One region of the Citrobacter freundii complex sp. 2025EL-00176 genome, then DNA from elsewhere that is predicted to be linked to it. Evidence: predicted binding sites of a transcription regulator. Region 1 holds the regulator's gene; each other region holds the start of a gene.
What was found. Region 1 encodes LexA, which represses DNA repair genes until DNA is damaged. Its sites were predicted from a motif close to TNCTGTATGTACATACAGNA; they were not measured.

Region 1 (5,143 bases):
ATACCGTCCAGCAAATAACACCAGACGCCAACCAGCGGCAAAATCACCTGCCAGATAAGATAGCGATCGGCCAGCAGTTGTATCTGCGGGAGCGAAGTCAGCAACGCGATAATGTGCTCGCCAAACAGGGCATAAACCAGCGAAAACAGAATCGCCACAAGACCGGACTGTCGACAGGCTGCGCGCCAGACATCCAGTAACTGGCTGCCATCCCTTGCGCCATAGGCCTGACCAGAATGCGCTTCAACGGCGTAGGCGAACCCGTCCAGCGCGTAGGCGGTAAAGGTCAGTAAGGTCATCAGAACAGCATTTACCGCAATGATATCGCTCCCCAGACGCGCACCCAGCACCGTAATGGCACCAAAACAGAGCTGCAGCAACAGCGAGCGCAGCATGATGTCGCGGTTAAGCGCCAGTAACCGGCGGAAATTGCCACGCCACGCCTGTTTCAACATTGCCAGCGAAATTCCGCGCATATGCAGGACCTTGCGGACCATTAACAGACCGATCAGCAAGGTGGCGTATTCGGCGATGACCGTCGCCAGCGCCGCGCCCTGCACGTTCATATGCAGGCCCATCACCAGCCACAAATCGAGCACAATGTTGAGAACATTACCGACAATCAGCAGGATAACCGGCGCTCGCGCATACTGAACGCCAAGCAGCCAGCCGAGCAGCACCAGATTCGCCAGCGAGGCGGGGGCGCTTAACCAACGGATTTCCAGGAAACGTCGGGCCTGCTCCAGTACGGCTTCACTGCCGCCGACAATATGCAGGGCCAGATCGATAATCGGCGTACGAAACAGTGCAATAAGCAGCCCCGCCCCCAGCGCCAGCATTAGCGGTTGCACCAGCGCACGCGCCAGTGCCTGCGGATTTTTCGCGCCAAATGCCTGGGCGGTAAGGCCGGTGGTGCTCATGCGTAAAAAAAGCAGCAGCATAAAGAGAAAACTGGTCGCGGTGGCGCCAACGGCAACGCCGCCAAGATAGACCGGACTGTCCAGATGACCAATGACCGCGGTATCGACCAATCCCAGCAAGGGAACGGTGATATTGGAGAAGATCATCGGTAAGGCTAGACGCCAGAGTGCTTTGTCGGAGGAGGTAAAGAAAGGCATGAAATAGCGCCTGAAAAGAAGTTAGACGTACTGGAAGATGTTGTCCATGCCCGGTAAGCGCAGCGCCACCGGGCACGTTGCCGGATGACGACGCAAACGTCTTATCCGGCTGTCGGGAAAGCAACCTGTGATTACAGCCATTCACCGTTACGAATGACGCCAACAGCCAGCCCTTCGATGGTGAAGTTTTGCTCGCGCAGGTCGACCACAATGGGTTTGAATTCGCTGTTTTCTGGCAGGAGTTCAACCTTGTTGCCCTGTTTTTTCAGGCGCTTCACCGTCACTTCGTCGTCAATGCGCGCGACGACAACCTGGCCGTTACGCACATCCTGTGTTTTATGCACGGCCAGCAAATCACCGTCCATAATCCCGATATCTTTCATCGACATACCGCTGACGCGCAGCAGAAAATCGGCGTTCGGTTTGAACAGTGAAGGATCGACCTGATAATGGCCTTCGATGTGTTGCTGCGCCAGAAGTGGCTCACCTGCCGCAACGCGCCCGACAAGCGGTAAACCTTCTTCTTCTTCCTGCAACAGACGAATACCACGCGATGCGCCGGATACAATTTCCAGCACACCTTTACGCGCCAGCGCTTTCAGATGTTCTTCAGCAGCGTTTGGGGAACGGAACCCCAAACGCTGCGCGATCTCCGCACGCGTCGGTGGCATACCTGTCTGGCTGATGTGATCTCTAATAAGATCAAACACCTCTTGCTGCCTGGCCGTTAACGCTTTCATTCCGCCCCCTGGGTGTATATACAGTTATGCTGTGAGTATATACAGCTAAAGGTGATTTTGGAACCGCAAACTGCACAAAAAACAGGAGAATGATGAAGTTGTGGAATCTTTATCGCAAATGCGACCACAACAGGATGCCCCAGGTGATCAGGGCGACAAAAATGGACAGTAGTACCGCCGCCGACCCCATGTCTTTCGCACGACCAGACAGTTCGTGGTACTCGGAGCCGATACGATCAACCACCGCCTCAATCGCACTGTTGAGAATTTCAACGATCATCACCAGCATCACGGAACCGATCAGCAACACGCGCGTAATGGCGTCGACGTCCAGCCAGCAGGCGATGGCAACGCCTAGCAGAACGGCAACGCTTTCCTGGCGAAATGCCGCCTCATTAATCCATGCGGCGCGAAAACCTTTCCAGGAATAGCCTGCTGCTTTGATAATTCGGGTGAATCCAGTGGTATTATTGGCCATCAAAAAGAACCTTTTTACATTATTAGCGTCAATGTCATTGTAACGTTACCCCGTTTGTTTCAGGGTGTGGCAAAGCAGCGCGAAGTATGACCGGATACACCAGAAATTCACTAAACTTTCTGATATCCTTGCAGCGCATTTGCATTATTAACCAGAGGCTTTACATCGTTTATGTCCGGCTGGCCACGAATTTACTACAAATTACTGAATTTACCATTAAGCGTGCTGGTAAAAAGCAAGTCTATTCCGGCGGAACCTGCACCGGAATTGGGGCTCGATACTTCTCGCCCCATTATGTACGTCCTACCGTACAACTCCAAAGCAGACTTGCTGACGCTGCGCGCCCAATGTCTGGCGCACGATCTCCCGGATCCCCTGGAACCGCTGGAGATAGACGGAACTCTACTGCCGCGCTACGTGTTTATTCACGGCGGTCCACGTGTATTTACCTATTACACGCCAAAAGAAGAGTCCATTAAGCTGTTCCATAACTATCTCGACTTGCATCGCAGCAATCCAGACCTGGATGTGCAGATGGTGCCGGTTTCGGTGATGTTTGGTCGTGCGCCCGGGCGCGAAAAAGGCGAGGTCAACCCGCCGCTGCGTATGCTGAACGGCGTACAAAAATTCTTTGCTGTGTCCTGGCTGGGTCGCGACAGCTTTGTCCGCTTCTCCCCGTCGGTTTCCCTGCGTCGCATGGCGGATGAACACGGTACAGATAAAATTATCGCCCAGAAGCTGGCGCGCGTAGCGCGTATGCACTTTGCGCGCCAACGCCTGGCCGCTGTCGGTCCGCGCCTCCCTGCCCGTCAGGATCTGTTTAACAAACTGTTGGCCTCAAAAGCTATCGCGCGTGCGGTAGAAGATGAAGCGCGCAGTAAAAAAATCTCCCACGAAAAAGCGCAGCAAAATGCGATAGCGCTGATGGAAGAGATTGCCGCCAACTTCTCCTACGAGATGATCCGTCTGACAGACCGTATTCTGGGCTTTACCTGGAACCGTCTGTATCAGGGGATTAACGTTCATAATGCAGAGCGTGTACGCCAGTTGGCGCACGATGGGCACGAAATCGTCTATGTTCCGTGCCATCGCAGCCATATGGACTATATGCTGCTGTCGTACGTGCTGTACCATCAGGGTCTGGTTCCGCCGCACATCGCGGCAGGCATCAACCTGAACTTCTGGCCAGCAGGCCCGATTTTCCGCCGTCTGGGCGCGTTCTTTATTCGTCGTACCTTCAAAGGCAATAAGCTTTATTCCACCGTTTTCCGCGAATATCTGGGCGAGTTGTTCAGCCGCGGCTACTCGGTTGAGTACTTTGTCGAAGGCGGTCGTTCGCGTACCGGACGTTTGCTCGACCCGAAAACCGGCACCCTGTCGATGACCATTCAGGCGATGCTGCGCGGCGGTACGCGTCCGATTACCCTCGTACCGATCTACATCGGCTACGAGCACGTAATGGAAGTGGGCACGTATGCGAAAGAACTGCGTGGCGCGACGAAAGAGAAAGAGAGCCTGCCGCAAATGCTGCGTGGCTTAAGCAAGCTGCGTAATCTGGGTCAGGGCTACGTCAACTTTGGCGAGCCGATGCCATTGATGACTTACCTCAACCAGCATGTGCCGGAGTGGCGTGAATCTATCGATCCTATCGAGTCTATCCGCCCTGCCTGGCTGACGCCGACGGTAAATAACATTGCCGCCGATCTGATGGTACGCATTAACAACGCAGGCGCGGCCAACGCCATGAACCTGTGCTGTACCGCGTTACTGGCTTCCCGCCAGCGCTCTCTGACCCGTGAGCAATTGACTGAACAACTCGATTGCTATCTGAGTCTGCTGCGCAACGTACCGTATGCCTCAGATGCGACGGTTCCTGCGCAGAGCGCCAGTGAGCTGATTGACCATGCCTTGCAGATGAACAAGTTTGAGGTCGAGAAAGACACCATCGGCGACATCATCATTCTGCCGCGCGAGCAGGCGGTATTGATGACGTACTACCGCAACAACATTGCGCATATGCTGGTTCTGCCTTCGTTGATGGCGGCCATCGTAACCCAGCATCGTCATATTTCACGCGCCGCGCTGCAACAGCATATTGAAGCGCTGTACCCGATGCTGAAAGCGGAGCTGTTCCTGCGCTGGGAGCGTGACGAACTTGCAGGTGTGATCGACGAACTGGCCAGCGAAATGCAGCGTCAGGGACTCATTACCCTGGACGATGACGAACTGCATATCAATCCGGCCCGTTCCCGTACGCTACAGCTGCTGGCGGCGGGTGCTCGTGAGACGTTGCAGCGCTACGCCATTACCTTCTGGCTGCTGAGCGCTAACCCGTCTATCAACCGTGGTACGCTGGAGAAAGAGAGCCGCACCGTGGCTCAGCGTCTTTCCGTCCTGCACGGCATAAACGCGCCGGAATTCTTCGACAAGGCCGTGTTCAGCTCTCTGGTTCTGACGCTGCGTGACGAGGGATACATCAGCGATACCGGAGATGCCGAACCGGAAGAGACGATGAAGATCTATCAGATGCTGGCCGAACTGGTCACGTCGGATGTGCGTCTGACCATCGAGAGCGCCACACAAGGCGAGTAAGCATAAAAAAACCGGTCGAAATGAAATGACCGGTTTTTATTTTGCAGGCTAAGCCAAACTCAAAAATGCCAGTAGCTCATTGCCAGGCCTAAGAACAACACCAGACCGACATAGTTATTGTTCATAAACGCCTTAAAGCAGGCGTCACGCTCACGGTTGACGATCAGTTTCTGCTGATACACAAACAGCGCCCCTGCCACTAACAGAGACCAGTA
Region 2 (5,143 bases), on a different contig from region 1:
GTCAAAGTTGATGTTTTTTAGTCTGTTGTTAAAAACGAGATTATACCGTAACCCTCATCACTACACACCTGGAAAGCACTGCGAAACGGATGTGATGACGCGCGGCAGTTCACAGGCTGGATATTCTTTTCTTCAGTTGCTCAAAAAGCTGATATTCTGATAAGAGTTACACGGTAACATTGAGATCGCAATGAAATATCAACAACTTGAAAATCTTGAAAGCGGCTGGAAGTGGAAGTACCTGGTGAAGAAGCATCGTGAGGGGGAATTAATAACCCGTTACGTAGAGGCCAGCGCTGCCAAAGAAGCCGTTGATTTATTGCTAACCCTCGAAAATGAACCGGTTCGGGTCAATACCTGGATTGAAGAACATATGAACCCTGCGCTACTAAATCGTATGAAACAGACCATACGGGCGAGGCGCAAGCGGCACTTTAATGCTGAGCATCAGCATACGCGAAAGAAATCTATCGATCTGGAATTTATGGTTTGGCAACGCTTAGCAGGCCTTGCGCAGAGGCGTGGTAAAACGCTTTCTGAAACCATTGTGCAATTGATTGAAGATGCGGAGCACAAAGAGAAGTACGCGAATAAAATGTCGACATTAAAACAGGATTTACAAGCACTGCTGGGAAAAGAGTAGTGGCAGGGTGGTTTAATGTGTGGCGTAGTGATGTGCTTTGATTAAAATACTGATGAAAAAAAACCCCGCGATGCGGGGTTTTTTATAAGACGATAACTTAAGCCTGAGGCTGAGTTACAACGTCTTTGATACCTTTAACTTCGATCTCGACACGACGATCCGGAGCCAGGCAGTCGATCAGTGCAGCGCGAGCTTTCACGTTGTCACAGGTGTTGCCAGTAACCGGGTTAGATTCGCCCATGCCACGTGCAGAGATTTTGTCAGAAGGAATACCTTTAGAGATCAGGTAATCAACAACGGACTGAGCACGTTTCTCAGACAGACCCTGGTTGTAAGCGTCAGAACCGATGCGGTCAGTGAAGCCCAGAACCACTACGGAACCGTCTTTCGGATCCAGGTTGCTCAGCTGGCTGTACATCTGGTCCAGAGCCTGCTGGCCTTCTGGTTTCAGAGTTGCTTTGTTGAAGTTGAACAGAACGTCAGACTTCAGAGTGAAGTGCTTGGTCTGTACTTCTGGAGCCGGAGCCGGAGCAACAACTACTGGAGCTGCTTCTTCCTGCTGGCCGAAACGGTAAGAAACACCAACGCTCAACAGACCGTTATCCGGACGACCGCCAACGGTGTTCGCGTCACCGATGTTGTTGGTCCACTGGTATTCCAGACGGGTAGCGATTTCAGGAGTAATTGCATACTCTACGCCACCAGCGAATACTGGGGATACGCCAGTGTCATGGTCTTTGAAGCCGGTGTTGTTTTTAGCGTCTGCACGCCAAACCATACCACCCAGACGGGTATAAACGTCCAGATCGTCAGTGATTGGGTAACCCAGTTTAGCGGTCAGCTGAACGCCCTGAGCTTTGAAAGCGCCGTTGTTGTGAGTCTGGTCAGTGTAGCCTTTGTACGGCATACGGCCTAACCAGTCGTAACCCATTTCGAAACCTACGTACGGGTTAACCTGGTAACCACCGAACGCACCAGCACCCAGTTGGTTTTCGTGGGTAGGACCGGCGTTGTTGATCTGGTTGTTGCCAATATCATGGTACTGAGACCAGCCCAGTTTAGCACCAGCGTACCAGGTGTTATCTTTCGGAGCGGCCTGCGCCACGGTAGCGAAACCAGCCAGTGCCACTGCAATTGCGATAGCTGTCTTTTTCATTTTTTGCGCCTCGTTATCATCCAAAATTCGCCATGAATATCTCCGAAGAGAGATAACACGGTTAAATCCTTCACCCGGGGACCAGTTCAATAGTTACTCTACCGATATCTGCGGCTTACGCCGAGCACCCCTGGCGATGTAAAGTCTACAACGTAGTTGAAAACTTACAAGTGTGAAGTCCGTCAGGCATATGAAAAAAAAAGGCTTGTATACATAATATTTAACATTTATGGATTAATAAACGCACTGAAGATTTCCTGAAAACCGCTTGAGACAGGCGTTCGGACGAAAAACGCGTTAAAGCTCAACGGCAAATTGAAGCATGAAAAAAAATTCCAGGATAAATCCTAATTTTACTCAATGATACAAATTCGAGTGAATTTTTAGCCCGGAATGCTGTCTCCCCGCAAGTGACTGTGCGCGAACAGGACGCATGATAAATCCCATAGCATTTCCTTCATCAGCCGCTTTTACCAGTTCGGCATGTTCCTCTTCCGTTAATTCTTCTGCCAGCCAGCCGATAACGACGCTGTAATTACCTGTGCGCAACGCACGGATCATTGATTCCAGCGTATTGCAAGGGGAGAGTTGGTTAATCTGCATCACTTTTGTCAATGGCAGGCCGGCTGACTGCACCCACTCCCGGCTTAATTTTTGCTGAGGCGTCAGCCACAGCTGCCAGCGTGATTGCTGCCCTAACTGTTGCAGCAGAGGAAGCAGCAGTAGTTGCGTCATCATGGGCTGGTCCTCGCGATAGACCACTTCACTGATAAGCCCAGCGGTTGCGTTCTCTGATGAAACGCGCGCAATGTTGCTTGATGTGGAAGAGAACGACGAAGAACGATTTGCATAGCCTGAAGTGTACATAATCAATCCAGCCCTGTGAGTTACTGTATGGATATACAGTAACCCTGCTATCAACAAAGATCAACCTTATTTTCGGAAACAGGTTCGCAATTTTTAGTCGTAATTACGGCAAAAATAAAATTCATCTTGCCCCATACGAATAAGTTGCCTATTTTCGTCATTAACGGATCTGTTACTGAAAATCATTTGCTTACGTTATGATTTAAAAGGATTTTTATGAAAGAACTTTCTTATGCAAAGATCTATAAATCACAAGAATATCTGGCATCTCTGGGAACCATTCATTATCGCTCATTGTTTGGCAGCTACAGTCTGACGGTTGGGGATACGGTCTTTGCTATGGTCGCCAGCGGTGAGTTATATCTTCGGGCCTGCGAGCAGAGCGTACAGTACTGTGCAAAAAATTCGCCTGTCTGGCTGACATTTATAAAGCGCGGGCGTCCGGTGGTACTCAACTACTATCAGGTGAATGATGCGCTGTGGCAAAACCAGCAGCAGTTGGTGTCGCTATCGCGCTATTCATTAGATGCTGCAGTTAAGGAAAAACAGAGTCGCTTTGCTCAACATCGTCTGCGGGAACTACCAAATATGACGTTTCATCTGGAGACCCTGCTAAATGAAGCAGGAATTAAAGATGAGGGAACATTGCGAACGTTGGGCGCCCAAATGTGCTGGCTGAAACTGCGGCAAAATAATCCAGCCCTGACGGTAAAAATACTTTATGCCCTTGAAGGCGCGGTCGGCGGCGTACATGAAGCAGCGCTCCCGGCGGTCCGTCGCCAGGAGCTGGTGGAGTGGGTCAGTTCTCTTACGCCGGAACCGGGGTATTAGAAGGCAATACGGCAATTTGCTGTTGTAATCGCCGGATTTCCGGGAGCAGGGCGATCAATAGCCCAACTTGCTGTATAACAAGTGGTTCTTTACTGTCCGGACGTGGCTCAAGATGCTGAATTCGATGCTTCAGTCCCTCCAGCGCCTGGTAGACGCGTTGTTCGTCTGCGGGTTGATAGTGAAGCGCGTCATCAACGTAGCAGACGGCATCATCCAGTAATGCCAGAACGTCCGGGTTGGTTAACTGTTCGCGATGTGCACCAAGGGCGGAAATGTAGCTGGTAAACGTATGATTGAGGCACAGTAAGCGAAACGCTGTTTCTCGCGTTTGGGCCGTGACATCCGGTTCACTCGACATGTTCGACACCACAGAGGCAAGCTCTGCATCACGATTGTGTGCGTCACGACGGGCGATACGGTATGCCATACGATTATCACGACCCTGATGATATTGTTCGAGAATAGCATCGAGGTAACGACAGTTTGCGTCAGTGGCCCGCTCAATGACTCGTGGCAGGTTACGAAAACGCCAGTCTGGCCAGATAAAACTGACGGCAGCCCACGCGATGGCACACCCTATCAGCGTATCGATGACGCGCGGCAGCGCAACTTCGAAACCTTCACCGAGCAGATTAAAGCACAGCAGTACCAGCAGCGTGATAAACATCGTGGCGTGCGCATACTGAACGTTGCGAAAGGCAAAAAATAGTACGCCAGTGATCACCAACAGTATCAACTGACCTTCCAGAGAGGGAACGAACCACAGGATCGGTAAACCAATGGCGATCCCTACTAATGTGCCGATAATCCTTAGCGCCAGGCGGTGTCGGGTGGCGTTGTAGTTTGGCTGACAGACAAACAGACTGGTCAGCAGGATCCAGTACCCGTGGTTCATCCCGGTAATCTGGATGATGGCATAGCCGACACAAAGCACCAGCGACATGCGAACCGCATGGCGAAACAGGGCTGACTCAGGCGTAAAATTACGGCTCAGACGTAACCAGATATCGCTGAACCCATGCGGACTGTCATCGGCAAGCTGATTTTCAGACTCATTACGCGAGAGTACCTGAGCCTGTTCGGACTCAATGGTAGCCAATTGGGCATCAATAGCCCGCAGGTTCGACAGCAAAAATCCCAGCGTGTTGAGCAGGTCGGTAGGCTCACCACTGGCATGCATACGATCGAGTGCGGCATCTATATGCGTGAAGACGCGCTCAAAGTGAGGATCGTGCTGGTAAGGCGTGCGTAATAAAATACAACGAGACAGTTGCGCACACGCTTGCCCTTGCATCGACATCAGGCGCTGAAAGCGGAACATCACGTCGCTGTGGCGGAAGTGTTCGCGCAGCGTTTGATACTGAATATGTGAAGAGCTGGCGCGCTCGTGAATATCCTGCGCTACAAAATAGTAATGTAGCGTGCGACGCGTTCCGCGCTGCCCGCGGTCGCCGCGCAGGCGAGTCAGTAACGATACCTTGGTCTGGTTTAGCGTCGCCATCAACTGCCCATTAGCGAGGGCCAAATCATACAACGGCGCCTGGCTTTCATCTTCAATGTCGGGATCAAAAAGGCGTGATTTCAGTTCCAGGTAGTGCGCTAACTGTTCGTAGCTACGCGCCAGATTGTCCTGCAGTGGGCGGATG
Region 3 (5,143 bases), on a different contig from region 1:
GAAGCCGCCACGCTTAGCGCGATCGCCAGCCAGTTGCTGTTACCGAAACCAGATTTTGATTCACTCTTAGCGCTGGTAGAGGAGTGTGATTTATACGGCGTTAACGTCGCACACAGCGGCAGCGTTGTCGGCCTGATGCTGGACAGAACGCGTCATGATGTGGATTACATAAAATGGATGCTGACACAGAAAAGACTGACGGTTCACTGGCCGGAACAGCATTTATTGCGGATGGTCGCAGGCGGGGTTGAACTGCAATAAGGGTCGCCGCACAGCAGCGACCCGGACAAGCATGAAATCGTTACTCAGCTTTCGCTTCGCCGTTTTTCAGTTCGCCCATGGCTTTCAGTTTCTTAGAAATATCGCGGCGCTCTTTTGAGATCTCAGCATTTTTGATGATGTAATCATCAACGCGATCTTCGTAATCGCTTTTCATGCTGGCGATAATGCCCTGGATCGCTTCGACACTCATACCAGGCTTGATGTAGTCGCTCAGGTTGTCCAACAGCAGGACACGTTTCTGGTTGTCACGGATCTTTTTCTCAACGTCCTGGATTTCACGTTGCAGTTTGTTTTTACGACGGAACAGACGAACAAATTCCAGCACGTCCTGGAAAGAAGGCTTGGTAGTTTCCATTTTTACACCCCTGATAATGTGAGATTCGGATTCGTTTAAACAACGGCTAAAGTGGGTCAACATTACTTTCATGCCCGCCATACTTCAAGTTGCATCTGCATCGACAATGCATGGTTGAAACCTGAATTATCGAGGGTAAAGCCATTGCAGTTACCAATGGTTTTAGCCTTTTTCAGTATCATACCTCTAATCTTTGCTGAATCGAAGCAGCAGTAGAACCAATCCCCTCATCTGCTCTTTATTTGCGCAGCACGCGACAGATTAAATGCGAAAGTAACTCCAGCTGTCGCGCCATCTCCATATTCAACCAAACGTAGCCGTGGATAGGCGTTTCCGCGACATTATCACCTTTATGCTCAGCGATAAGCTGCCGTAACTCCACCACGGTATCGTTGAGCTTCTCCGTATTGGCAAGTACTGGCTGCGGATTACCTTCATACAACGCATGCGTTATCGTCAGTAGCGCCTGTTGCGTCCTGAGCTGGGTTTCACGCAGCGTATGCGCATTCAACATAACAAAGTGACTGGTACGGCTGGCCCAGAGCGCATTGATTTGTAACTCAAGCATGCAGACGAGGTTACGATTAACCGTCTGAATAGCCTCAAAAATGGATTTTTGAATGTGGGTTTCTTTACTGGCAGGGGCGATGAGCCCGCGCATTTTGACAACCTCGCTCAACAGCTGTTGTAAATGCTTCTCCAGTCGCGGTTGTTCAAGCAGATTGGGGGAGAGCGCCGCCTGGTACACCCGATTGTACCCCGTTACGCAATGCGCCAGCTGAATACGCCAGTGTATAAATGCCCGTTGTGGCCACACGCCGGTAAACAGCATCGCCAGCAACGATCCCAGAATAACATCGCCGCCGCGCCATAACGCCGTATTCATATCCCCCGCGGGAGCGCCCACTACAACGGCAAGCGTAATACCAATCAGCAGAGCCTGATACGGTTTTTTGCCCAATGCCAGCCAACCGCAGAGAAACATCGCCACCGCGCACCATATCAGCATTAGCGGAAGCGAAAAGAGCTCCAGACGCAGGGCCACCAGCCCAAGCACCGATCCCAGGATCGTGCCGCCAATCCGTTCAAAAGCTCTGGGAACAACGTTACCCCAAAAAGAAATAGGCCCCATGATCACCACCAGCGTGATCAGAGGCCATGTACCTTCAGGAATGTTTAACAGGCGTACCAACAGAAAAGTGAGAATAAACGCAAGCGCAATGCGAATACCGTGCACTACACGATAATGACGATACAAACGAATTTCAAAATGACTCAGTGACTTATTGGCACGCACTCATGCACTCCGTCAGCGAATAGCAAAGAACAAAATTGTACTCGTTTTTTGCCTGAAAATATCATCCTGTTTTGCATCAAAAACAGTTACTTCGACTGCACCGGTATGTACATTTCAATGTCCCAGTAGCCATCCTCCATGCCATTGTTCATGTACACTTCAAAGCAGGGTTTAGCGGCTATTTCGTAAGTCGTATCCTGCATCAGGCGGTCAAAGAACTGATACCAGGGCGTCGCAAAATCATGGTTTTCAACACGCGCAACGGCAACAGCATAGTCGCCCCCCGCCACTTCGGTCAGGATCACCCCTTCGCTATTTTCCGGGATCGCAAAATCTTCAGGCACGGATACCACGGTATCGCAACGCAGTTTCTCCGCCGGGACAACGTCAGGATTGTCGTAATAAACGGCTATCCATTCCAGCGGAACAATTTGCTTCCCGTCGACCCACTTCATTAACTGCTCAAAGCCCTGCTTTACCGTTTGTTCCCACGGACCCACCATGTGAAAACCGGCAATCCTGCGTTTATCGACCTGCTTAATCTCGTACTCCATATAACCTCCGCGATTACACTGTATTTATATACAGTGTAATTTTTAGGTATTACGGCCACAAGCAAATAGTGATTATTATGTGAGCAGATTCGCACTCTTGCCAGTCAGGCATTCCAGGAAATAACTAGGCCTTGTGGTGGAAATAATCGCTCAGACGCGAGAAAACGCCACCTTCGCTGACGGACTCCAGCGTAACCAGAGGCCAGTGCGCCACCAGCTTATCCCGATCGTAGAGTTCAATTTCGCCCACACGCTGATGTGCCGCGATTGGAGCAACCAGTTCTTTCTTATCAAGGACATATTTTGCTTTAATGTTAGCGACTTCCGCTTTAGGCAGGGCCATCCAGAAATCCTGCTCGGTGCCGAGGCTGATTTTTTCTTTGTCGCCATACCAGATCCGCTCGGTACCGACCTGCTTACCGCTACGCAAAACCTGTACCGTATCGAAGTTTTGTTGTCCCCATTGCAGCAGCTTACGCGCCTGGTCTTCACGCCCTTTCGCACTCTCAGCCCCCATCACAACCGCAATCAGTCGACGTTGTCCATCAACGGCGGAAGCGATCAGGTTGAATCCGGCCCCGGACGTATGCCCGGTCTTCAGACCATCAACGTTCATGGTTTTATCCCACAACAGGCCATTACGGTTTTGCTGCGTGATGCCGTTCCAGGTAAGGCTTTTCTCACTGTACATATGGTAGAAATCCGGTTCACCATGGATGATAGCTCTCGACAACACGGCCAGGTCGTAGGCAGAACTATGCTGACCCGGCGCATCCAGACCGTGGACCGTTTCAAAATGGGTGTCCTGCAGGTTCAACTTTTGCGCATAGTTGTTCATCATCGCGACAAACTGCGGTTGTCCCCCGGCGATGTAATCAGCCAGCGCCACGCAGGCATCATTACCGGAATCAACAATTAGCCCGCGGCTGAGGTCGCGCACCGAAACGCGATCGCCTTGTTTCAGGAACATCAGGGATGAACCGACGAATACCGGATTGTCTTTCGCCCAGGCATCGCGCCCAACGGTGACAATATCGGTTGGACTAATGCGCTTACTGTCGATTGCGCGATCAACAACATAGCCGGTCATCAGCTTGGTCAGACTGGCGGGGTTACGTTGCTGGTGTTCATTACCGGCTGTCAGAATTTGGCCCGTGGTGTAATCCATTAATACCCACGCCCCGGCATTTATCGCAGGCGGCTGAGGGGCGAAGCTGGCGGCATCGGTCGCCCAGGCGGACGTAAAACTCATCGTGAATAGTGAAGCGGCAATAAACAAACGGCGTTTCAACAGCATGTCCTCAGAAAAGGGAGAAATAGCCGTTCTTTTTACGGAAGTTCTGTCGAACAAACTTGAATAAATTGCAAGAAAATGTGACATAAGGCACATTTTCTTGCTGTTATATAAGGCTGTCAGAGACAAACCACGCGCGAAATTATCCTTTGCGTGGCGCAGTCTCTGCGTGATGGCTGCGATGGCGATGGTAGCCGTCGATCATACTGCGGAAAATTTGCCCTGGCGTGTCGCCCAGCGTGCACAGGTAAATATGTGCGCAGATGAACAGTAAGCCCACAATCGCTAACGCCATATGCAGCACCAGTATTACCGGCCCCGCCCCCATCACCTGCGGGTAGAGACATAACAAGCCGGTAATGATCAACAGCGGAACCAGCGCGTACATGATGGCCAGGTAGGCCAACTGTTGCAGCGGGTTAAATTTGTCGTTTGCCGTTGCGGCAAACGGGTGCGGCTCACCTTTCATGATGCCATACAGATAAAAGCGCGTTTGCAGCAGGCAGCGTGATATCAACCCGTTTAATTTCACGCGATAATGGCAGCCGTTGCCGCTGGTTGCGTTTATTAACACAAAGCCGATCCAGAAGGCCAGCAATGCGAAGCCGCACCAGGTATGCACCTGTACCATCAACGCTACCGGTCCGACAGAGAAGTGGCCAAACAGTCCGCTCAGCATAAGCAGAATAAAGAGCAGCGCATTTCCCCAGTGCCAACGGCGAACAGCCAGCGAATAAAGGTACTCCCGGTGCTCCTCTCCGGTTGCCGTTTTCGGCGCCAGCATCCGACGTAACAGCGCGTGCGTGACCAGGCCCGCAATCATCAGCACCACAATAACGCCCGCATAAATGAGCCACAGCGGCCAGTAGTCCGGCGCATAGTTAAGTTCCGCTCCCCAGATAGAATTCATACGTTACCCTCCTGATGGATCTCTTTACGCCGATAAACACTCACCGGGCCACTACGCGTATCCTGCTGGCGATAAACCTCTTTTTGATTGATCCAGTGTTGAATTTCCGGGTCATCGCGACGACCAAACTTCAACGCATCCGTAGGACAAACGGAAACGCAGGCGGGGGACTGCCCCACCTCCAGGCGGGTATCCGCGCAGAAATTACATTTGTCTGCGATTCCCGTTTGTGGATTGAGATAGCGTACATGGAACGGACAAGCAGCAACGCAGTAGTCACAGCCAATACAGCGGGATTTATCCACCTGCACAATGCCATTTTCATCGCGGAATGAAGCACCGGTTGGACAAACGCTGACGCACGGCGCATCTTCACAATGCTGGCAGGAAACACGAACAAACTGGAAGTGGGACAGTGCCTCGGGTTCCTGTTCCGGTGAACGGATCTGCA

Region 2: the regulator LexA is predicted to act here: its motif matches at 2,688-2,707, upstream of sulA (SOS-induced cell division inhibitor SulA).
Region 3: the regulator LexA is predicted to act here: its motif matches at 2,505-2,524, upstream of sbmC (DNA gyrase inhibitor SbmC).

What each region holds. Positions count from the first base shown of each region.
Region 1 covers NZ_JBRYHT010000013.1:26,456-31,598, reverse strand. The annotation lists gene dinF (MATE family efflux transporter DinF) at 1-1,118, opposite strand, end outside; gene lexA (transcriptional repressor LexA) at 1,250-1,858, opposite strand; gene ACVXHP_RS19925 (diacylglycerol kinase) at 1,968-2,336, opposite strand; gene plsB (glycerol-3-phosphate 1-O-acyltransferase PlsB) at 2,508-4,928, shown strand; gene ubiA (4-hydroxybenzoate octaprenyltransferase) at 4,988-5,143, opposite strand, start outside.
Region 2 covers NZ_JBRYHT010000001.1:338,220-343,362, forward strand. The annotation lists gene ACVXHP_RS01625 (AAA family ATPase) at 1-5, opposite strand, end outside; gene matP (macrodomain Ter protein MatP) at 191-643, shown strand; gene ompA (porin OmpA) at 741-1,799, opposite strand; gene sulA (SOS-induced cell division inhibitor SulA) at 2,157-2,666, opposite strand; gene ACVXHP_RS01645 (TfoX/Sxy family DNA transformation protein) at 2,883-3,497, shown strand; gene yccS (YccS family putative transporter) at 3,475-5,143, opposite strand, start outside.
Region 3 covers NZ_JBRYHT010000002.1:90,033-95,175, forward strand. The annotation lists gene ACVXHP_RS07540 (L-threonine kinase) at 1-261, shown strand, start outside; gene ACVXHP_RS07545 (DUF496 family protein) at 302-637, opposite strand; gene ACVXHP_RS07550 (FUSC family protein) at 876-1,934, opposite strand; gene sbmC (DNA gyrase inhibitor SbmC) at 2,021-2,488, opposite strand; gene dacD (serine-type D-Ala-D-Ala carboxypeptidase DacD) at 2,613-3,785, opposite strand; gene phsC (thiosulfate reductase cytochrome B subunit) at 3,925-4,692, opposite strand; gene phsB (thiosulfate reductase electron transport protein PhsB) at 4,689-5,143, opposite strand, start outside.